DNA from 2 places in the Arthrobacter parietis genome. Region 1 is predicted to be linked to the other one. Evidence: riboswitches for the same ligand, from Rfam matches in the RefSeq annotation. Region 1 holds a riboswitch; the other holds the start of a gene.
What was found. A riboswitch is a leader RNA that binds a small molecule or an ion and turns the genes downstream of it on or off. The one in region 1 is predicted to bind cyclic di-AMP.
Positions count from the first base shown of each region.

Region 2: linked by a shared signal. The riboswitch ahead of ABFX19_RS09465 (LysM peptidoglycan-binding domain-containing protein) and the one ahead of ABFX19_RS14485 (M23 family metallopeptidase) in region 1 are both predicted to bind cyclic di-AMP.

Region 1 covers NZ_BAAAON010000003.1:499,099-510,312, reverse strand. Annotated here, with positions in the region: gene ABFX19_RS14530 (response regulator transcription factor) at 1-233, opposite strand, end outside; gene ABFX19_RS14525 (DNA repair helicase XPB) at 297-1,940, opposite strand; gene ABFX19_RS14520 (helicase-associated domain-containing protein) at 1,933-4,317, opposite strand; gene ABFX19_RS14515 (hypothetical protein) at 4,420-4,683, opposite strand; gene ABFX19_RS14510 (cold-shock protein) at 4,865-5,248, shown strand; gene ABFX19_RS14505 (DUF3027 domain-containing protein) at 5,254-5,811, shown strand; gene ABFX19_RS14500 (MFS transporter) at 5,845-7,131, shown strand; gene serC (phosphoserine transaminase) at 7,128-8,255, opposite strand; gene ABFX19_RS14490 (iron-dependent transcriptional repressor DtxR) at 8,496-9,200, shown strand; cyclic di-AMP (ydaO/yuaA leader) riboswitch at 9,318-9,511, shown strand; gene ABFX19_RS14485 (M23 family metallopeptidase) at 9,609-10,487, shown strand; cyclic di-AMP (ydaO/yuaA leader) riboswitch at 10,644-10,803, shown strand; gene ABFX19_RS14480 (NlpC/P60 family protein) at 10,887-11,214, shown strand, end outside.
Region 2 covers NZ_BAAAON010000002.1:265,634-276,847, reverse strand. Annotated here, with positions in the region: gene ABFX19_RS09475 (alpha/beta fold hydrolase) at 1-189, shown strand, start outside; gene ABFX19_RS09470 (NAD-dependent epimerase/dehydratase family protein) at 186-1,175, shown strand; gene ABFX19_RS09465 (LysM peptidoglycan-binding domain-containing protein) at 1,299-2,219, opposite strand; cyclic di-AMP (ydaO/yuaA leader) riboswitch at 2,224-2,403, opposite strand; gene ABFX19_RS09460 (hypothetical protein) at 2,515-2,796, opposite strand; gene mutM (bifunctional DNA-formamidopyrimidine glycosylase/DNA-(apurinic or apyrimidinic site) lyase) at 2,881-3,891, opposite strand; gene rnc (ribonuclease III) at 3,907-4,638, opposite strand; gene rpmF (50S ribosomal protein L32) at 4,695-4,898, opposite strand; gene ABFX19_RS09440 (YceD family protein) at 4,901-5,434, opposite strand; gene ABFX19_RS09435 (TOBE domain-containing protein) at 5,652-6,086, shown strand; gene modA (molybdate ABC transporter substrate-binding protein) at 6,083-6,841, shown strand; gene ABFX19_RS09425 (ABC transporter permease) at 6,859-7,629, shown strand; gene ABFX19_RS09420 (sulfate/molybdate ABC transporter ATP-binding protein) at 7,626-8,663, shown strand; gene ABFX19_RS09415 (hypothetical protein) at 8,668-8,979, opposite strand; gene coaD (pantetheine-phosphate adenylyltransferase) at 9,039-9,515, opposite strand; gene ABFX19_RS09405 (aminotransferase class I/II-fold pyridoxal phosphate-dependent enzyme) at 9,595-10,821, shown strand; gene ABFX19_RS09400 (spermidine synthase) at 10,818-11,214, shown strand, end outside.

The DNA of each region.
Region 1 (11,214 bases):
CGGCCAGCGGCGCGGAGCCGGCGGGTGACGGTGAAGCCGTCCATGTCCGGCAGCATCACGTCGAGGACGGCGAGGTCTGGATTGTGAGTTTCCGCTGCGGCGAGGGCGTCGCGTCCGTTGGCGGCGGCGACAACATCGAATCCCGCGAACCGCAGGGAAGTGGAGAGCAGTTCCCGGATATTCGGCTCGTCATCGACTACAAGCAGTTTGGCTTCAGGTACTGATTTATTCACGATTCCCAGTATGCTCCCAGCAGCTGGGAGTTGTCTGGATGCTTGCTGTATGCGCGTCGGGTGTCAGGTCTGTGGGATGTCTGCGGCATCCATGATGGTGTAGGCGTAGCCCTGTTCAGCGAGGAACCGCTGACGCTTTGCTGCAAAATCCTGGTCGATGGTGTCACGCGCGACGACGGTATAGAACCGCGCTGCCCTACCGTCACCCTTCGGCCGCAGCAGCCGGCCCAGCCGCTGCGCCTCCTCCTGCCGGGAGCCGAAGGACCCTGACACCTGTATTGCCACTGACGCTTCCGGAAGGTCGATCGAGAAATTAGCGACCTTGGAAACAACTAGGATGTGCAGCTCCCCGGAGCGAAAGGCATTGAACAGGCGCTGGCGTTCCTTGACGGACGTCTCACCTTTGATGACGGGAGCATCGAGCCGCTCACCCAGCTCATCCAGTTGATCGATGTACTGCCCGATCACGAGGAGCTGTTCGCCCTTGTGCGAGGCGACCAGCTTCTCCACGACTGTTGTCTTCGTCTCGGAGGTTGCGCACAGACGGTATTTGTCGCCGTCGTCGGCCATTGCGTAGGCGACCCTCTCATCGCGCGGGAGGTCGACCCGCACCTCAACACAGTCCGCAGGCGCAATGTAGCCCTGCGCTTCGATGTCCTTCCAGGGCGCGTCATAGCGCTTCGGTCCAATGAGGGAGAACACCTCGCCTTCGCGGCCGTCCTCACGCACCAAGGTGGCGGTCAGGCCGAGCCGCCGACGGGCCTGCAGGTCAGCGGTCATGCGGAAGATCGGTGCGGGCAGCAGATGAACCTCGTCATACACAATGAGGCCCCAGTCATTGGCGTCGAGCAGTTCGAGGTGCGGGTAGAGCCCGCCGCGGCGCAGGGTCAGCACCTGGTAGGTCGCGATGGTGACCGGCCGGACCTCCTTGACGGATCCGGAGTACTCGCCGATCTCTTCCTCGGTCAGCGAGGTCCGCTTGAGCAGTTCGTCCTTCCACTGCCGGGCGGAGACGGTGTTCGTCACGAGGATGAGGGTGGTCGTGGAGCTCGTCGCCATGGCCGCGGCGCCCACCAGGGTTTTACCTGCCCCGCAGGGAAGCACAACGACGCCGGACCCGCCCGCCCAGAAGTTCTCCGTGGCCACCTTCTGATAGGGACGCAGCGCCCAGCCGTCTTCGTTGAGCATGATGGGGTGCGGGGTGCCGTCAACATAGCCGGCGAGATCCTCAGCCGGCCACCCGAGTTTGAGCAGGAGCTGCTTCAGCTGCCCGCGCTGGGACGAGTGCACCACCACCGTCTCGCCGTCAATGCGCGGGCCCAGAAGCGGCTCGATCTTCTTCGCGTGCAGGACTTCCTCGAGCACGGGGTAGTCGTTGGTGCGCAGCACGAGGCCGTGCTGGTCATCCTTTTCCAACCGCAGCCGGCCGTAGCGGGACATTGTTTCCTCGACGTCGACGAGGAGCGCGTGCGGCACCGGGAAACGGGAGTACTTCAGCAGCGTATCCAGCACCTGTTCGGCGTCGAGCCCTGCCGCGCGGGCGTTCCACAACCCAAGGGGAGTGAGGCGGTAGCTGTGCACATGCTCCGGCGCGCGCTCCAGTTCGGCGAAAGCGGCAATGGCATGCCGGGCTTCGGTGGCCTGCTCGTGATCCACCTCCAGCAGGATGGTCTTGTCGCTCTGGACGATCAGCGGCCCGTTAGGCATCCGTTGAAGCCCCTTCCACAGTTTCCACATCCATGATCCGATGCACGGAAATTACGCGCTCGGTTTCCTTCTCCGGGTCGAAGACCCGTACACGGCCGGCATGGACCGACAGTGGAACAAACACCTGACGGGTGGAATTCCCTGCGCTGTCCGCAAAGCCCATCCGGACGGCCTGCTTTGTTCGGATCGCAGTCCGCAGCGTTTCAAGGCCGATCATCGCCTCGCTTTCGGCTCCTCCGCCCGTGCCGGGCCGGCCGTTGCCCCGCAGCACCGTCATCTGCGCTTCAAGATCTGTCTCCGTAAGTACCCAGGGGTTGGTCCGTACCGCGGACGACGACGGCGCGGAGCCGGCTGCCGCCCGTAAGGTAACCCGCGGTGCCGCGCCGCCCTCCAAGGCGGGCGAATAGCCGAGCTCACGCAGGGAAGCGGCCAATTCAGCCGGCGTGGCCCGGGCCGTCACGACCGTCGGAGCGAGCCGGGCGAGCCCGAGCGAGGCAGCGGCAGGATCAGAGAGCAGGGCCGTTAGAGCGGCGTCGTCGTCGCTTCGAACGTAGCTGGATGCGGGACCAACGCGCAGGGAGCCGTAACGGGCTGCGGTGTCTTCCACCAGATAGCGCAGCGGTTGTGGGACGTTTGTCGCGGAGTGCTTCTCAAGGAAGGTCAGGATTGCCACGGCGTCCTGCCCGTCGTCGAGCGCCCGGCGCACTGACTGTGCGGAGAACCTGTATACGGTTGCCGGGCCCTGCCCCTCCGCGGATGCCAGCAGCGCCAGCTCGCGCGCCACACCCGGCTCAAGGTAGCCCGGCGCTACCGCGGTCAGGTCCGCCTGCAGCACGAAGTGCGTGAGCGGCTCGGGGAGCGCGTTGCGAAGTGTGGCCGCGGCATCGTCGAACCGGTCCTGGGCGATCGCCGCGCCCAGCCCGGTCAGCGCACCGGATCCCAGCAGGCCGAGGTGGCCCAGCTCCTCGACCATGCCCGGCACCAGCCGCGAAAACCGCCGGCGCAGGCGGGGCTGGTGCCACGTGAGGCGTTCGACGAGGGATGGTGCGTCAAGGACCGGGGCGCGGCCGTCATCGTGCTCTGTCTCGGCCGAGAGCGCGTCCGCGGCTGACAACAGACGACGGCGGACCGCCGGCGCGTCAGTGCGCGTTGCCTCCGAAGACAGCACATTGACCGTACTACCGGTGGGCAGCTGCCCGCCCGCCAGGGAAGGAGCGCGCTCAGCGTCGAGCCACGCTTGCACCAGCCGGAGCCACTGCTCGTGGCGTTCGGCGAGGTGCCAGGATCCACCAGGGGCGGCCATCCAGCGTGAGCTGTCCGGATCCAGCACTATCAAGCGGCCCAGTGCTGCCAGCTCAAGCAGCCAGGCCACCTGGACACGGTCCACCCGCAGGGCATCGGCGAGCCGTCGAATCTCCCGAACGCCCACACCTCCGGTGCGGAGGGTCGCGATTGGCTCCGCCTGCACGCTGGTAAGGAGTTCGGTGACGAGCCTGAGCGTTTCAGCGATGGCCCCGAAGGCGGCGTTGTCCCGAAGGCCGGCGCGGACCGCAGCGAGCTGCGGAACCGGTGGCGAGGCCGGCAGCGAGGGAATGATCATGCCACCACGTGCCGCAATTCCCACTTCCCGCGGAAGCTCGACATGATTGGCGTCGAGACGGATGAGGAGTCCGCGCTCAAGAAGCCACTCAAGGGGCGTCGCCGTGCTTGATGCGCCTGCCTTTGCCGAGCCCACCGGAGAGGCCGCGAGTTTTTCCAGCAGGTCACCCGTTGCGCTGGGAGCCGCCTCCAGCACAGCGTCCCAGGATGTGTCGAGGATCGCCGCGAGGGTAGTTGCGGGATCGGATGCGGACGGACCCGCTGCACCAGGAATCCCGGAAGCGGACAGTAGTTCCAGTCCGGCCGCCATCCGCGCGGCGTACTCCGGGTACTGCTGGGCCAGCAAGGCCAGCGGACGTCCAAGGCCTGCAGGGTAGGGACCAAGCGCTTCGTGAAGGGATTCAAGGGGGAAGTAGGAGCGGCGGCCCCTGGCCGCGGGGCCGGTTCGCAGGAGCGCCACCTCGTGAAGCTGAGTGAGAAAGGGCTCGAGCGTCTTCGCCGTCATCGAGGATATGGACGCCTTGAGGCCTGTGGCTGTGGCACCGACGGCCGCGTCGAGGTTGGTGGTGAGCACTACTGCCTCGAGCACCATGAGCTGCGGAGTATTCAAGCCCTCAAGGGCACGCTGGACGCTTACCCGGGTCGAGGCCCGGGCCGCGAGGGCTGCAAAATCCGGCACCGGCGGCAGGACAACATCCGGGCGCGCGGACATCAGCCTTCGGAGTTCGGCGTCGCTGCGGGAAACAAGGTCCTCGGCAAGAGCACGGATAGCGGACACCGGATTAACGTTACTCGCACCGGGCGGCGGTGAGATGACTGCCGATGTCTGGGCGTGGGCGCCCGTAGGAAATGGGAATCCAGCGGCGACTATAGGGAAAACTCAGCTGCGCCCGCGCCTAAGAACGCTGACAACCACGCTGGCAGCCATCAACAGGAAGCCGAGCGGCAGAAAGAAATAGGCAGCGGTAACAAATCCCGGCCAAGCCTCCGCGCCGGCCCACGCGGAGAAGAGTACCGCCACCAGGGACAGCAGGCCGAGGACCGCGAAGCCGACCGCGGCAATGAGCAGGGCCAGCCGCGCACGCCGGGTGTTGCGGCCGCCGTCATCGTTGGCGGCAGGGACAGAGGAAGGGTTTTGCGACATGATGCTCCTAGCGTACAAGGACGCGGATCGCCCATTTCGCCCGTCAGTGCCGGGTATCCTGTTAAGGCAGACTTTTTCCCTGCGCAGCCCCGGCTGACTGACACCCTTCCGGTTGCCCTCGGTAACCATTGGTGAAGCGCCAACGGCTTGCGCGCAAGTAGTTCGAGAACGAGGTAATTACGTGCCTATCGGCAAGGTCAAATGGTTCGACTCCGAGAAGGGTTTCGGTTTCCTGGCGACGGATGACGGCAAGGAAGTGTTCCTGCATGCCTCGGCGCTTCCGGCCGGCGTGACTGAAGTCAAGGTCGGAACGCGGCTCGAGTTCGGAGTCGCTGACGGACGCAAGGGTCTCCAGGCGCTGTCCGCACGCATTCTTGACGTGCCGCCCTCGGTTGCCAAGGCAACGCGCAAGAACGCTGATGACATGGCCGTGATCACCGAGGATCTGATCCGGCTGCTGGATGATGTGTCCAACGGTTTGCGGCGCGGGCGGTACCCGGACAAGTCGCACTCCGCGAAGGTCGCCGCAGTGCTGCGCGCGGTCGCGGATGATCTGGACGTTTAGCCCGCATGAGTGAAACCCCGGCATCAATGGAAACAGCTGAGGCGGAGCCCGTCGCGACGGCGGCCCCCGCAGCGCCTGCAGCAAAGCGCAGGCCGGTCCGTAAGCCGTCCAGGCCTGACGCTGTGCTGGCTGCGGCGGTGGACGCCGCGCGGAATGGCCTGCTGGAGGTTGCCGGGGAACATGAGGTGGGGGAGCATGTCGGTGCTTTCCCCGATGCCGAGCGGCTCGTGACGCATCGCTTCGCCGCACACGTCCCCGGGTACGAGGGCTGGCACTGGTTCGCAACCCTGGCGCGGGTTCCGCGCAGCAAGGACGCCACGGTCTGTGAAGTAGGGCTGCTGCCCTCCGAAAACGCACTTTTGGCGCCTGACTGGGTGCCCTGGTCTGAACGCGTTCGCCCGGAGGACACAGCGGAGGAAGACTCGGCAGCACCGAAAGCCGTAACGCCGGAAGATGCAACTCCGGAAGATGCAACTTCGGAGGACGCCGCACGGGTTCCGGAGGTTGACGTTGCTGAGACTGACGCCGAGGCCGCCCCTGGAGGCGAATCTCCAGTTGCCTGAGGTGTGGGGGAGCGCGGAAAGGAAGGCTGCCTGATGGGCATGTTCCGATCCCTGCATATCCACAACTACCGGCTCTGGTTCATCGGCGCCCTGATTTCCAACGTGGGCACCTGGATGCAGCGCACAGCCCAGGACTGGCTTGTCTATGACATCCTCACCGATCAGGACGCCGCGGCTATGGGTATTGTCATGGCCTTGCAGTTGGGGCCGCAGCTCTTCATAGCTCCGTGGGCCGGGCTGATCGCTGACTCCGTTGATCGCCGCAAGCTATTGATGGGAACCCAGGCCGCGATGGCGGCGCTCGGCGTAGGGCTGGGCCTCCTCGTGGTGCTCGGCCTGGCGGAGCTGTGGCATGTTTACGCGTTTGCGCTTGCTCTGGGCGTCGTCTCCGCCATTGACGCTCCCGCGCGCCAGGCCTTCGTCTCCGAACTGGTGCGCGATGATTACCTTCCCAACGCGGTGGCCCTGAACAGCGCCTCTTTCAACGGCGCTCGGATGTTCGGTCCCGCAGTTGCGGGTTTACTCACGGTTGCCGTAGGGCCCGGCTGGGTCTTCCTGATCAACGCAGTGACGTTCGGGGCGATGATCTTCGTCCTCGTCACTATCCGTCAAAAAGAACTGCGTGTACTCAACCGCTCGGCGCCCGGTCGCGGGAGGATCCGAGCAGGTTTCCGCTATGTGCAGCAGCGGCCGGATCTCATGATGGTGATGTTCGCAATTTTCGTGGTCGGAACCTTCGGCTTGAACTTCGCCGTCTATATTGCGGCGATGGCACGCACTGAGTTCGGAACAGGCGCGGGAGTCTTCGGCACGCTGTCCTCGATCATGGCGGTGGGTTCCGTGGCGGGGGCGCTGCTTTCGGCGAGGCGGGACCGGCCGCGGCTCAGGTTCGTCTTCGGAGCAGCCGGTGCCTTTGGCTTCGCGTGCCTGCTGGCTGCGCTGGCACCGTCCGTCTGGCTTTTCGGGCTGGCCCTTGTTCCAGTGGGACTCTTCGCGCTGACGCTGATGACCAGCGCCAACGCCTACGTTCAGACCACAACCGTGCAGGAGATGCGCGGCCGGGTCATGGCCCTGTACTTTGCGATCTTCCTGGGCGGGACGCCTATCGGAGCGCCCATCGTCGGTTGGGTGACCAACGCCTACGGGCCGCGGTGGGGACTGGTGGTCGCTGCGGCGTCGGGCTTCGTGGCCGCGGTGGCCGGGCTGGCCTGGGTAGCGCGGTCGCATCACGTGCGGGTCCGTCTCATCCATCCCTCGCCGCGGCGGCTCAAACTGACCCTTGCCGCGACAGCGCGGAATACTGCGGAACGGAACGGCTAGGAACGCTCCACCACGTAGTCAATGCATTCCAGCAGCGCCGATACGTCGGCGGGCTCGATTGCCACGAAGGTGGCGATGCGCAACTGGTTGCGGCCCAGCTTCCGGTACGGTTCGACGTCGACAATCCCGTTTGCGCGGAGGGTCCTGGCTACGGCGGCAGCGTCAACAGTCTCCGCGAAGTCGATCGTCGCGATGACGTTGGAGCGGTGGTCCGGGTTCTGCACAAAGGGCGCGGCAACGGCGGAGGACTCAGCCCAACTGTAGATGCGGCCGGCGGAATCAGCGGTTCGCGCGGCTGCGAAATCCAGCCCGCCGTTGCTGTTGAGCCACTCGATCTGAGCATTGAGTGTCACAAGCGTGGACAGTGCCGGTGTGTTGTAGGTCTGATTCAGGCGTGAGTTGTCGATCGCCGTCTTAAGGTCGAGGAAGTCCGGGATCCAGCGCTTCGAAGCCTTGATCGCCGCTGCCCTTTCGAGTGCAGCGGGGGAAAAGAGGCCAAGCCAGAGTCCGCCGTCGGACGCGAAGTTCTTCTGCGGAGCAAAGTAGTACACGTCAGCCTCTGAGACGTCCACCGACAACCCGCCGGCAGCGGAGGTTGCATCGATGCAGATGAGCGCGCCGTGATCCGCGCCCGCCACCCGCTCGACCGGCGCCGCCACACCGGTTGAGGTTTCGTTCTGCGGCCAGGCATAGAAGTCGATGCCCGGCTCCGCGACGGGCACCGGCCGGGAGCCGGGGTCAGAGGTGATGACCGTTGACTCGCCCAGGAATGGTGCCTTGGACGTCGCCGCTGCGAACTTGGATCCGAACTCACCAAAGGAGAGATGCTGCGCACGCGCTTCAACGAGACCGAAGGAGGCGACATCCCAAAAAGCAGTGGACCCTCCAACACCGAGAATCACTTCGTAGCCTTCCGGGGCGCCGAAGAAGTCCATCAAACCGGCCCGGACCGAACCCACCAGATTCTTGACCGGTGCCTGCCGATGTGAGGTTCCAAGCAGGGCCGTTCCTGCCCGGTTCAGCGCTTCCAGCTGCTCGGGGCGCGTTCTGGAGGGACCCGCACCGAACCGGCCATCCTGCGGCAGCAGCTCGGCGGGGATGCGGATGTCGGCGGGATCGCTCATGGTTACTCCAGGGAGGTTGCTTGCGATGGGGTCGCAGACCATTCTGCCCCAGCACGCTCAGCGCAGATGCATTGTGACCGGCTTCGGATGCGCCCGGATCAGCGGGGCGGGTGACGCTGTGTAAATGGGTTAACCTTGTGGGGCGTAGGGATGACGACGGCGGCCCATCTGTTGGGCACTGCAGGCAGCCGCTGCATCAACGCTCAAACCGCACCAGTGCCAAGGAGCTGAACCCCGCAAATGACGGACCTCATCGACACCACCGAGATGTATCTGCGGACAATCCTTGAACTTGAGGAAGAAAACATCGTTGCGCTGCGTGCCCGGATCGCCGAGCGCCTTCGTCACTCAGGCCCGACGGTCTCGCAGACTGTCGGTCGGATGGAACGTGACGGACTCGTAGTGGTGACCGGCGACCGTCACCTTGAACTGACCGAGCTCGGGCGCCGGCGGGCCACCGAGGTGATGCGCAAGCATCGGCTGGCGGAACGGCTGCTCTCCGATGTCATCGGCCTGGACTGGGCCTACGTCCACGATGAGGCGTGCAGGTGGGAACACGTGATGAGCGAGCGGGTTGAGCGGCGCCTGTATGAGCTGCTGGGCCAGCCGACCGAATCACCCTACGGCAATCCCATCCCTGGCCTTGAGGCCCTGGGCGGTACCCCGTCGGAAGCGTTCACCTTGGGCGTGCGCACGCTTACGGACACGATGGCAAACTACAATGCGGGTTCGATTGTGACCCTTGTCCGGCTGGCCGAACCCATTCAGGTGGATCCCGAACTGCTGACCCAACTGGACGAAGGCGGTCTGCGTCCCGGAGCGCAGATGACCCTGCAGGCAGTGGGAGACTACGTGTCCGTTCGGGTGCCCGGCGTGGAGGGTGCGCTGGAGTTGCCGCCGGAAGTTGCTTCGCATGTTTTTGTGGCGGTTCAGCCGCAGTTCTGAGGCGCCGGACCGGAAGGCTCTGGATTCCCGAAGGATATCCACAGCATGGTTACGAAATGATTACTTTCCGGCGCTCACGGCTATAGTTGGTTCCTGGCGCTGATACTCCAGCGTTACCTGGTTCGCCTGCCTAACCCTGTCAGCGAACGCAGTGTTACACAGATGGACAGGGGCGGAGGACCCACAACCGGTCATGGCATGCCATGGCCTTGGGGTGAAGTTCGGATGCTGCCACACCGCAGGGATCTGAACCGAGTCTTCTCATACTCGAATCCGACAGCTAACTTCGCAGGCAAAAAATGAGAAAGGGTCTCCTTGTCGAACACTGCTTCGGGGCGCCGCCGTGCGAGCACCCCGGTCGCTGAAGCGCGGCCACGCGATGCGCATAGGCGGGAACGAGCTGAGCGCTTGGCACGTCAGGCTGCGGACAACGCAGCAGCGCCGTCCAGCCCGGTGTGCACTGAAATCAACGCTTTCCCGGCGCCGGTTTCCACCTGCCCGGATAATCCGCTGCCCCGCCGTGAAGCCCGCACCGGAACGGTAGCCCCGGTAGTTTCCTTACGCCCCCGTGATGCCCAACGCACCGAACGACGACGCCGCGCAGCCAGCACTCGCCGCGACGTTTCCTTCGCCGGACTCAGCCAGAAGGTTGCCATTGCGGCCGCTGCCTCTGGCATGGTGCTCACGGTTGCGCTGCCCACCACCGCCGCAGTGGTGCCCGCTGAAGCGCAAACCGTGGCTGCTGCAGCTGAGCAGGAAGAACTGCAGCCAGTGCAGGCTGCCGCCGGTGCGGATGTCTCATTTGACCGCGCGGCACTGCACAGCACCTTCGATCCCGATGCGAAGCTTGCCGAGATCGTTTCCGCATCCGGTGGAGACATCGTGACTGCGGAGGCCAAGGGCTCTCTCTCAGCACCCTTGGACCGTATGGTGATGAGCTCCGCTTTCGGAACCAGGATCAGCCCAATCACCGGTGCAGGGGAACTCCACACCGGACAGGACATGAGCGAAGCCTGCGGGACCTCTGTCTTGGCGGCTGCGGCCGGCACCGTCACGTTTGCAGGCTGGCACGCATACGGGGGCGGCAACCGTGTGGTGATCAAGCATGCCAACGGACTGGAAACCACCTACAACCACCTGTCGGCCATGGACGTGGCGGTGGGCCAGATTGTGGAGCGTGGCGACGCGATAGCACGCGTGGGTTCCACAGGCGCCTCAACCGGATGCCACCTGCATTTTGAGGTCCTTGTCGACGGCAAAAACGTCGATCCGCTCGGCTGGCTCTGAGTCATTTTCCGCGCCGGTTGGCCGCGTCGTAATCATGAACACACCGTTCCGTGACCGGAATGTGACATAGCCAGAGAACTGATGTACCGTCTAACTCGTGCCGAATCGCAGGGGGTTCGGCGCACTCGTGCAGATCGCCTAGCTCTGCCACTGTACGAGTTCCGTTCGCAACAATCGCATGGCAGGGGCGGGGGAACCAATTGTGGGCTTCTTCTTGAAGTCCTTGGGGTTAAGTCGCTGGATCTGAGACGATCCGCGGCCGGGTGACTCCCATCCGAATCCGACAGCTCACCTCGCAGGCGTAGGGAGAGGCAATTCAACGTGTCAAATAGCTCTGCGCTGGGGCGCCATCGTGCGGTTCCGGCTCATACAAATTCGCTCGCAGCCATTTCCAGGGCTGTGTCTTCGAACGCAGGTTCCGTAGGACGCCAGGCAGCAGTCATCGTCGCTGCTTCCGGACTCGTCCTCACCGCAGGCCTTCCGGCTCATGGCGCTTCTGACGCCCAGCGCTCGGCCCAGGCAGTCAAGACCCTCAGTGCCGTGGCAGCTCAGCCGGTCAGCGTCAGCGCCGCCGCTGACGCAACCGTCACCTTCGAGCGAGCAGCCGTTGAAGCTGTAGCAGCTCCGGTCGTCGAGGCTGTTGAGCCCGCCCCAGCCGTCACAGTGCAGGCTGAAGCAGTAGTTCAGAATGAAGCAGCTGTGGCCGCTCCGGCCCCGGTCGTTGAGC
Region 2 (11,214 bases), on a different contig from region 1:
GGCCTGGCTCCTCGCCCTTTGTCGGATATGGTCCGGGACGTCGTCCGGCCGGGCGGAGTCCGTCTCGCTGCAGTCCTGACGCTGTCCGCCCTTCCGACCGATATCCGGCATAACGCAAAAATCGACCGTACAGCAGTAGCTGCGTGGGCCGGCGACGCGCTCCAGGGGCGTGGGAGGAAGAGGCCGTGAAGGTCCTCGTCACCGGTGCCAGCGGGATGCTGGGCGGCGCGGTGGCGTCCCTGCTCCTGCGCAACGGCCGCGATGTCAGGACCTTCCAGCGGCGTCCCTCCGGTGTGCCGGGCGCGGAGGACCTAGCAGGTGACCTCGCTGACGGTTCCGCCCTTGCGAACGCTGTCGCGGGGGTCGACGCCGTCATTCACCTCGCGGCAAAGGTGTCTGTCACCGGCAATCCGGATGCTTTCTACCGCACCAATGTGCTCGGCACAGCTGGGCTCCTGGCTGCGGCCCGGTCCGCGGGCGTTCAGCACTTCGTGCACGTTTCCTCGCCGTCAGTGGCCCACACCGGAGCGTCGCTGGTTGGCGCGGTTGCCGGGCCGGCTCAGCCGGAGCTCGCCCGCGGATCCTATGCGCGCACCAAGGCGCAGGCGGAGATCCTTGCTCTCGAGGCGAACGACGGCCAGATGCCGGTCGCGGTTCTGCGCCCCCATATTGTCTGGGGACCCGGTGACACCCAGCTGGTAGAGCGGGTACTCAGCCGGGCCCGCGCGGGCAGGCTGCCACTGCTTGCCGGTGGAACCGCGCTCGTTGACACAACCTACGTGGACAACGCGGCGTCGGCCATCGCTGCCGCCCTTGACCGGATGGAGTACATCTCCGGATCCCCGCTGGTCATCACGAACGGTGAACCGCGCCCGATCGGTGAGCTCCTCACCCGCATTTGCTCCGCCGGCGGCGTCCGGGAACCCCGGAGATCGATCCCAGGCTGGGCAGGCAGAGCGGCCGGCAGCGTCGTCGAAAGTATCTGGCGCGCTTCCAAGGCCGACAGCGAGCCTCCCATGACCCGCTTCCTCGCGGAGCAGTTGTCAACGGCCCATTGGTTCGACCAGCGGCACACCAGGTCCCTGCTTGGCTGGACTCCGGAGGTGAGCCTGGACGAGGGTTTTGCACGCCTCGCCGCGCACTATGGCGATTCAGCGTCGCGCATCAGGCACTGATGTTCAGATAACTGACGGTTTGCGATCGGACCCTCAGCCTGCCACCTGTCGCGTTGGTTCATTAAATGCCGCTGGGAAGGACCTTTACAGGTCCTCCCCAGCGACGAGAGACTAAGGCGAAGATTAGACGCGCACGAAGTAGGCGCCCGGCAGATCGCTCAGCGGGTGCTGCATGGTGAGGTTTGCACCATTCATTCCGCTGCTGATGACCTGGCCGTTGCCAGCGTAGACGGCTACGTGTCCGCCCGTGATGACAATGTCGCCCGGTGCAGGTGTGCTAACCGGGGTACCGTAGCCAGCGAACTGTGTGGGTCCGAGGTCGCCCGTACCGAGGGCCCTCTCGAGGAGAACGGTGCAGTCCTGAATAGCACCGGCTGCGAGCTGTGCCCGAGCCGACGCGAGGATGCCTGCGCCGCTGGCGCTGCCCGAGTTGTCTGCAACCTGGATGTTGCTGGAGGCAAGGTTGATGCCCATGGTGCTGGTCTCGACCGGTGCCGGAGCAACAGCAGCAGCCTGTACCTGCACTGCAGGCGCGGCTGCCGGAGCTGCTACCTGAATCTGCTGTACCGGAGCGGGCGCCGGAGCTGCGGCAGGAGCCGGAGCGGCAGCAGCGCTGCCGGAGAGGCTGATGACCTGACCCGGGTAGATGATCGAATCCCAGCCGAGGCCGTTAGCAGCGAACACGGCGTCCAGGCTGACGCCATAGTTCGCTGCGATCGAGCCGAGGGTGTCCCCGGACTGCACGGTGTGGGTCGGAGCATTGACGGCCGGAGCCGGTGCCACGGGAGCCGGAGCAACCGGAGCTGCCGGGGCCACAGGAGCGGCTGCAGCCTGGACGTTGGCCTCGACTGACGGTGCTGGGGTGTAGGTGGTGGTGCCCGCGCTTGCTGGCAGGGCCGCTCCGAACATGATTCCGGAAGCTGCTACAACAACGGCTGCTGGGCGGCCAACGGTGCCGGCGTGTGAGCTGACTGCCTTGGAAACGACCTGCATGGTGCTGGGCGGGGTTGCACGGTGGCGTGCGATATGACGGTTTTTGGACACGGAAATAGCCTCTCCCAATGCCGGCGGAGTTAGCTGTCGGATTCGGATGGGAGCCACCCGGACTACCGGTCTTGGACCGGTGAGTCTTCACCCCTAGGACTTCTGAAGAAGCCCGCTATCTGGTTCCCCCGCTCCTGCCGCAGTGTGTAGCGAACGGACCTTCCGACGGCGGCAGGATTAGGCAATCCACCAGAAGGAAGCCGGGCTTTTGAGCCCGGCGTGTCCATAACGTTACATTCTTTCGGGCTGGATGTCACATTTCAATCACGAGAAACGCCGGTTCAGCCGCGCCGGATTAGATTTTGTACTCGTCCTGCGCGCTTTTGGGGCCGTCCTGATCGCCATTGCGGTGCATGGCTGACTGCGCCTTTTTCAGGGCCTGCTCTGCCTGCGCCTGAACCTCCGGAGCCTTCGTTTTTACCGTCTCCGATGCCTGGGAAACCTTGTCCTGGACCTTCGGGTTGTTCCAGAGCTCGTTGGCCTTCACTTTGATCTGCTCATAGCTTGCACGACCGGCCCGGGCGCCCAGAACGTAGCCTGCTGCCATACCTGCTGCAAAAACCAACTTGTTCTTCATCGCGATACTCCTGACGTGTCGGGTACTGAGATACTGAGATATCGAATCTAGTCAGCTTACTTACTTTTGTCACGTCGGAGCCGCTCACCAGCGTCCGTTACGCGGCCGTGGCTGGCACCTGGGGCACGTGTATGAGGACCGGTTCATGAAGGTGTCGCGCCGGATCAGGGAATCCAAACCATTCTCGAAGCATCGCCGACAGGGCTTCCGCTCCCGCCCGTAGGCGTTCAGCGCGCGCTCAAAGTATCCGGACGCGCCGTTCACGTTTACGTAAAGCGAATCGAAGCTGGTGCCGCCTGCCTCGAGCGCCCGGATCATGACGTCCCTACACGACTCGACCAGTCGCGAGGCTTCTGCACGCCGAAGGGTGTCAGTGGGGCGGGCGTAGTGCAGCTTCGCTGCCCACAATGATTCGTCGGCATAGATGTTTCCGATTCCCGAGACGAGCGTCTGGTCGAGCAAGGCGCGTTTGAGCCCCGTGCGGCGGGAATGCAGCTTGCGATAGAAATCCTCGAAGGAGAATGCAGGGTCCAGCGGGTCACGTGCGATGTGCGTCGCTTCAACCGGCACCAGGGGAACGAGGTCCTCCCCCAGTCCGCCGGGAAGACCATCAGCTGTTGCCACCATGCTCGTGACAAAAAGCCCGCCGAAGATCCGCTGGTCCACGAAACGAAGCTCCTCCGGCACCGGCTGAGGCCCAGCAGCCGGAGACAGCCGAAGGCGAACCTTCAGGTGCTTCTCGTCCGGCTGGGTGCGGTCCTCGACCAGCAACTGGCCGCTCATTCCAAGATGAGCCATGAGCGCAACTGGCGGCCTGCCGTCCGGGAGTTCCTTTGAGGACGCCAGGTCCGGTGACGGCGCAGGCCGGGAGCCGCCGTCGTCATCGGTGAGGGTAAGGGGCAGCCAGAGGAACTTGCCCCGACGCACGGCATCGCTGACGCGGGCTCCGATGAGGTTTCCAATGAAATCCTCGATGCCGAGGGCATGGCGGCGGATTGAACGGGGGTCCAGGACGTCGACCGCCTCGATGCGGCGCCCGCGGACCCAGCGCGCGAGACCCCTGCGCACTACCTCCACCTCAGGAAGCTCAGGCATAACGAGGTGCAAAGATCACGTGGAGTGGCGGAGCTGTGCGTCCGCGTGTGCGAGAGGCAGTTGGTTTACCTCAGGCTGAAGGAGCTTCCACGAGGCAGAGGCAGCCTCTTGCTCGGCCTCCTTCTTGGAGCGCCCGGAACCTGAGCCGTAGGTCGCTCCGCCGATCACCAGGACGGCCTCGAACCGGCGGTCATGGTCAGGCCCGAAACCCGTCACCTTGTAGTCGATAACCCCCATGCGCTGTGCCGCGGCGATTTCCTGGATGCTGGTCTTCCAGTCCGTTCCGGCGCCAAGGGCTGCGGCGTCCCGGAGCACCGGACCGATGATGCGCATGACGAGGCACCGTGCGGTCTCCATGCCGTTGCTGAGATAGGTGGCGCCGATGATGGCTTCCATGGTGTCAGCAAGAATTGAGGATTTGTCCCAGCCATTGGTGAGCTTCTCTCCCTGTCCCAGGAGGATGTGCTGCCCGAGATCGAGGCCGCGGGCAATCTTCGCGAGGGCGCGGGTACTCACCACCGCCGAACGCCTCTTGGCGAGTTCACCCTCTGAAAGATCAGGATTGTCCCTGTAGAGAGCGTCCGTGACCGAAAGCCCGAGGACGGAGTCGCCGAGGAATTCGAGGCGTTCGTTGGTAGGGATTCCGCCCTGTTCATACGCATAGGACCGATGTGTCAGGGCAAGACGAAGCGTCTCGGCGTCAATAGTGACACCGAGACGCTTCAAAAGATCTTCTGAACTCTCCACGCGGCGACGCTTTCGCGATCGAAGCCTCAAGCACCGTAAACCGGTGCTCTTGGCATTTAGACGTCGGCTACCTTGCGGCCCTTGTACTCAAGGAACAACTCAGTGCCGGCGGAATCGGTGACAACCTTGGCCTGGTGGGCAAGGCTGTAAGTGACGCGACCGTTCTCCACCGTCTTCACCAGCTTGGGAGCAACAGCCTTCCACTGGGACCGGCGTGCACGCGTATTCGAGCGGGACATTTTCCGCTTGGGAACAGCCACGACTAACTCTCTTCTCTCTTGTCTGACTCTGTCTTAACTTCTGGTTCCGCTGCCTCAGGGCCGGCGGCCGCACCGGCCAACCCTGTCAGAGCAGCCCAGCGGGGGTCAAGGACCTCGTGCCGGTGTCCGGGGTCATCCTCCAGGCGAGCACCACATTCAGCGCACAAACCCTGGCAGTCCTCCCGGCATACCGGTTGGAACGGCAGCGATGTCACTACTGCGTCCCGCAGCACCGGTTCGAGATTGACTGTGTCATTCTCGACCTGACGCTGCAGGTCCTCCTCTTCATCCTCCGCCATCTCAGGGGCGTCGTAGTAGAAGAGTTCCTGCACATCGACACTGGTGCCGTAGCTGAGCGGGTCCAGGCACCTACCGCATTCGCCGGATACTTCGACGTCAACGGTTCCCGATACCAGGATCCCCTCGTGTACAGCCTCGAACCTCAGGTCCAACTCCATGCTGGAGCCTTCCTGAACGCCGATGAGCGCCACACCAAAATCTTTCGGCGCGGGCACATGTTCTTCGACTGTCCGCATGCTCCCCGGGCTGCGCCCAAGATCCCTGACATTGAAGACCAGGGGCGAACTGAGATCGCTTTTGATGAAAACTCCTGTAGAACATGTGACCGACGAACCATCTTAGCCCGAAACCAAGCCCCGCCCCAAACCCATTCCGCCATGGTCTCGACCGGGATGGAAAAATCTGTTCAGATACGGGTCATTTGGTTGCACATACCACGATAGGTTGGATGTTATGACTCATGTACGCATCCGAGACGCCGCGCAGTTTCTGGGCGTCAGTACCGATACCGTGCGCCGCTGGATCGACGATGGAATCCTGGGCGCTAAGCGCTCATCGGGTGTCCTCTCTGTCGACGGACTGGAGCTCGCACGCCTGGCACGCGATCGCGCTGTCCTTCCCGCAGACCCGCACGGTGTTGCAACGTCCGCCCGCAACCGCTTTGTGGGGCTGGTGACAGAGGTAACCAGCGACAGAGTGATGTCGCAGGTCGAGCTCCAGTGCGGACCGCTCCGGGTTGTTTCCCTGATGAGCAGCGAAGCGGTACGCGAGCTTGGGATAGAGCCGGGCACCGTTGCTGTCGCTGTCATCAAAGCAACTAACGTCATCGTTGAGACATCAGCGGATAATTTCACCTCTCAACCCCGATCAGCCGGCGGCCCCCGGTGACGCGCCGCTTGCGCAGGCTGGTGAGCGCCGTCGTCGTCGTGTGTGCCCTTGCCTCCTGCAGCAACACGGATCCGGCGGCGGATGGCGTCCTCAACGTCTACGCAGCCGCTTCACTCCAGGCCCCCTTTGAGGAAATCGCCACTGAATTCGAAGCCGTCCATCCAGGGCTGAGCGTGCAACTGAACCTTGCGGGATCATCGGACCTGGCGACGCAGATCATCGCCGGGGCGCCCGCCGAGGTCTTCGCCCCGGCGAATACTGCCACGATGGAGCAGGTAGCTGCCGAGGGCCTGCTGGCCTCGCCGTCGAAGACGTTTGCCACCAACGTGCTGACCATCGCAGTGGCAGCGGGAAACCCGCTCGGCATCGAATCTCTTGAGTCACTCACAGAGCCTGGTATTGCCACGGTGCTGTGCGCTCCGCAGGTGCCCTGCGGAGCCGCGGCTGCGGCAGCGCAGGAAGTAAGCGGCGTCTGGCTTGAGCCCGTCAGCGAGGAGGGCTCGGTTACCGACGTCCTTGGCAAGGTCTCCTCCGGGCAGGCCGACGCCGGGCTGGTCTATGTCACCGATGTTGACGCCTCGGGCGGCGCCGTGGACGGCGTACCGTTCGATGCCGCCGCGCAGGCAGTAAATACCTATCCGATCGCAGCGGTTGGAAGCAGCGGGGATTCGGCCTCGGACTTCATTGACCTCGTCCTTGGAGGGAGCGGCCAGGAGATACTGTCCTCCCACGGCTTCGGGAAGCCCGACCAGTGACCGGAGTCTATTCCGGAATGCCGCGCTGGCTTCTTGCGGTCGCAGCGGCGGGTGCCCTGTTCCTCATTGTGCCGCTCGCCGCACTCGTTCTTCGCGTGGACTGGTCCCGGTTCGCAGAGTTGGTAGCCTCCGACTCCTCACGCGCCGCGCTGCTCCTGAGCCTCCAGACCTCAGGAACAAGTACGTTGCTCTGCGTCCTTTTCGGTGTACCCATGGCGTTCGCCCTCGCGCGCACCCGGTTCAGGGGCCAGCGCGTCCTCCGGGCGCTCGTGCTCCTGCCGTTGGTGCTGCCGCCTGTGGTCGGCGGTATCGCTCTGCTCTACACGTTTGGCAGGCAGGGCTTGCTTGGCGAGTCGCTGCGGGTGTTAGGGGTGGACATCGCGTTCTCGACCGCCGCCGTCGTGCTGGCGCAGACTTTTGTCGCGCTGCCGTTCCTCGTGCTGAGCCTCGAGGGCGCCCTGCGCACTGCAGGTACCCGGTACGAGGCCGTCGCTGCGACGCTGGGGGCGGGACCCACCACGGTGCTGCGGCGGGTAAGCCTCCCCCTCGTGGGGCCCGGAATCGTTTCCGGTGCCGTGCTGTCCTTCGCGCGCGCCCTCGGAGAGTTCGGGGCGACGCTGACGTTCGCCGGAAGCCTGCAGGGCGTCACCCGGACGCTGCCGCTCGAAATCTATCTGCAGCGGGAGACTGACCCGGACGCCGCGGTGGCGTTGTCCCTCGTGCTCGTCGCGGTTGCGGTGCTGGTGGTCGCCGTGGCGCACCGGATTCATGAGGGCAGTACACCATGAGCCTGGATTTCACCGCGCGCGTTCCAGCCCGGGATTTCGACGTCCGGTTCTCCCTCGCCACCGGAGAGACGATAGCGCTCATGGGGCCTAATGGCGCTGGGAAATCCACGCTGCTCAGCGTGCTGGCCGGCCTGCTTCGCCCGGACTGTGGCTCGGCCACCCTGGATGGAAAAACCCTGTACGACGACGGCGAGTGGCTTGCGCCGCATACCCGCGGTATCGCCCTGCTGGCGCAGGATGCGCTGCTTTTCCCGCACCTTTCGGTTCTGGAGAACGTTGCCTTTGGCCCCCGGTGCGCCGGCGTACCACGGAGCGCAGCCCGCAAAGAAGCCCACCGCTGGCTTCGAGAAGTGGATGCAGCCGATCTTGCACACCGCCGGCCGGTGAGCCTTTCCGGCGGACAGGCGCAACGGGTGGCCGTTGCACGGGCGTTGGCCGCTGAGCCTGCGCTTCTGCTGTTGGACGAGCCATTGGCTGCACTGGACATTTCGGTGGCACCAATGGTGCGCAGGATGCTCCGACGGGTACTCGAGGGGCGAAGCGCGATCATTGTCACCCATGACATCGTCGACGCTCTGCTGCTGGCCGACCGCGTTGTGATTGTCGACGGCGGGCGGATCGTTGAGGACGGACCCACCAGGTTGGTCCTCGAACGGCCGCGCAGCAGCTTCGCTGCAGGACTCGCCGGGGTGAACCTCATGACCGGCACGACAACGCGCGATGGTCTCCGTACGCCGGGAGGCGTACAGCTGGCGGCGCTGCGGGATCGGGATCTTCCGGCGGGCGAGGAGGCTGCTGCCGTCTTCAGCCCGCGCGCCGTGGCGGTCCACCGGCTCCGACCGACAGGTAGTCCGCGGAACGTGCTGGCCGTGACCATCACTGACCTCGAGCAGCACGGCGGACGCACCACTGTGCGGGCCGATCATCTGAGCGCGGAGATCACCACAGCGTCTGCAGCGGAACTCGACCTGCTGCCGGGGGCAGAGGTGTACTTCAGCGTGAAGTCCGCCGAAGTTGAGATCTATCTGCGCTGAGCCCTCAGCGGCTGTCGGCTTTCCGATCGACAGCATCTTCGGGCGAACCAGCAACCTGCGGCGCACCGGCGTCGTGGTCTGAAGACGCCGGCCCGGTGTGCTCGGTGGAAACCTCCGACAGGAGGTCCCTGTCATCAAGTTCCTCGTTCAGTTCCTCCTGCCGGTGTTCCGTCTCCGGGTCCGGGGTGCCTTCCTCGACGTACTCGACCTCAAGCTGACGATGGACCTTGCTGTTGAGGACCTCTACCTGGTTATCCTCAAGCTGATTCAGGTTGTCAGGAAACGTGTCCTGAGGCTTGATTCGGCTCTTGCCCACTGTGTCCTCTTTTGTCCGCCCGGCACTGGTAGTCCTGATTCTACTGAAGCGTAGGCAATTCAGTGAGCATCTTCGTTCAGCCGCTTGAGCACAGCCTTGGGAACAAAGGGCGAAATGTCACCGCCCAGGCCCGCAACCTCCTTCAAAAGCGTCGACGAGAGGTGCGAGTAGCTTGCCTCCGCCGGTATGAACACGGTCTCAACTCCGGCCAACTGGCGGTTCATTGCAGCCATCGGCAGCTCGTACTCTAAGTCCGCGCTTGACCGCACGCCCTTGACGATCAGGTTTGCACCCTGCTTCCGGCAGAAATCCGCCAGGAGTCCGTCGCCCATGGGCAGCACAGAAACGCCGCGGAGGAATGTGAGAGTTTCGCGGGCAATCTCCAGCCGGTCCTCGAGCTCGAACCGGTACTTCTTGGCGTAGTTGGTGGAGACCGCGACGATCACTTCGTCGAAAAGGCTGGCGGCACGGGCAATAACCTCGAGATGCCCATTGTGGATGGGGTCAAAGGATCCAGGGCAGACGGCTCGACGCATACAACGAATCTACCGCGTGAGAGGAGGGTTTTCAGTCGTGTGTCCCAACCGGAAGCGCGGGTTCGGGATACTGGATGACATGGAATCGAACCAATCCGCCGCGGCAGGACAACTCTCCGGTTGGCAGCGAACCGCCCGGGGTGCAAACCTTCTCTCCCCCGACGGCAGCCTCGGAACCGTTATTTTCGAAGAGATAACGGCGCTCGCCGGACAGCACAATGCGATCAACCTAGGCCAGGGCTACCCGGACGAGGACGGGCCTGAACTCCTCCTGAATGCCGCCCGCGAGAACATCGCCTCCGGTATGAACCAGTACGCCCCCGGGCGTGGGCTCCCCGTGCTCCGGGAGGCGATTGCAGCTCACCAGCAGCGCTTCTACGGACTGCCCGTTGACGCCGAACGGGAAGTTGTTGTGTCCACGGGCGCCACTGAGGCGATAGCCGCGTCAATCCTCGCCTTCGCCGGGCCGGGGGACGAGGTGCTGACGTTCGAGCCGTTCTATGACTCCTACGGTGCCATCATCGGCCTCAGCGGAGCCCGGCACACCACTGCGCCGCTGGTCGGACCGGCGTACCAACCGGATCTGGAAGCCCTTGAAGCCGCCATGAGCGAGCGTACCCGGGTGATCGTGGTGAATAACCCGCATAATCCCATGGGCACCGTGTTCACCCGAGAAACGCTTGTTCGCATCGTTGAACTGGCCGAGCGCTTCGGCGCCATCATTGTCACCGACGAGGTGTACGAGCATCTGACGTTCGCAGCGACACATATCCCGGTAGCCACGCTGCCCGGTGCATGGGAGCGCACAGTCACGATCTCCTCAGCAGGAAAGACGTTTTCGGTGACCGGCTGGAAAATTGGTTGGTTGACCGGGCCTGCTGACCTGGTGGATTCAGTCCGCAGCGTGAAATCCTTCCTCAGCTACAGTTCCGGCACTCCGTTCCAGGGCGCTGTGGCGCTCGGGTTGGGCCTGGAGGACTCCTTCTACCGCTCGATCGCCGACTCCCTCCGGTACAGGCGGGACCTCCTGGGGGAAGGCCTCAGTGCCGCCGGCTTTGACGTCTTCACCCCGCAGGCGACTTACTTCACCGTCGTCGATGCAGCTCCGCTCGGCGTCACCGATGCCGTCGCCCTGGCCAGGCGCATGCCGGAACTGGTTGGTGTGGCGGCAATCCCCGTTCCGGTGTTCTGTCATGAGGCAGGAGCACGGCGCACCCGCTCACTCCTGCGCTTCGCGTTCTGCAAGAAGGAGGAAGTGCTCGCCGACGCGGTACACCGCCTGTCCTCGCTCCGGGAGCGGCTGTGAGCGTGCCGTCCCGCTACCTCCGCGCGGCAGGTGCGCATGCTGAAATTGACATGGATGCCTATAACGACGGCGCCTTCATCCTGAGCATCGGCGGTGCGCAGCAGTCGCACGTCGACCTCGCCGATCCACACAACGTTTTCTATGAGTACCTCCGCCGGATCGCGAACGTCCTTGACGTGTTCAAGCCAGCCGGGGAGCCGATACGCGTCCTGCACCTCGGAGCAGGTGCACTGACCCTGGCCCGTTACGTACAGGCCACCCGTCCCGGATCCCGCCAGGTTGCCGTCGAGCGCGAGCGGGAACTGCTTGCTTTCGTGGTGGAGCACCTGCCGCTACCACCGGGTACCGACTGCGAGCTACTGGTAGAAGACGCGAGCGACACACTCGCCGCCT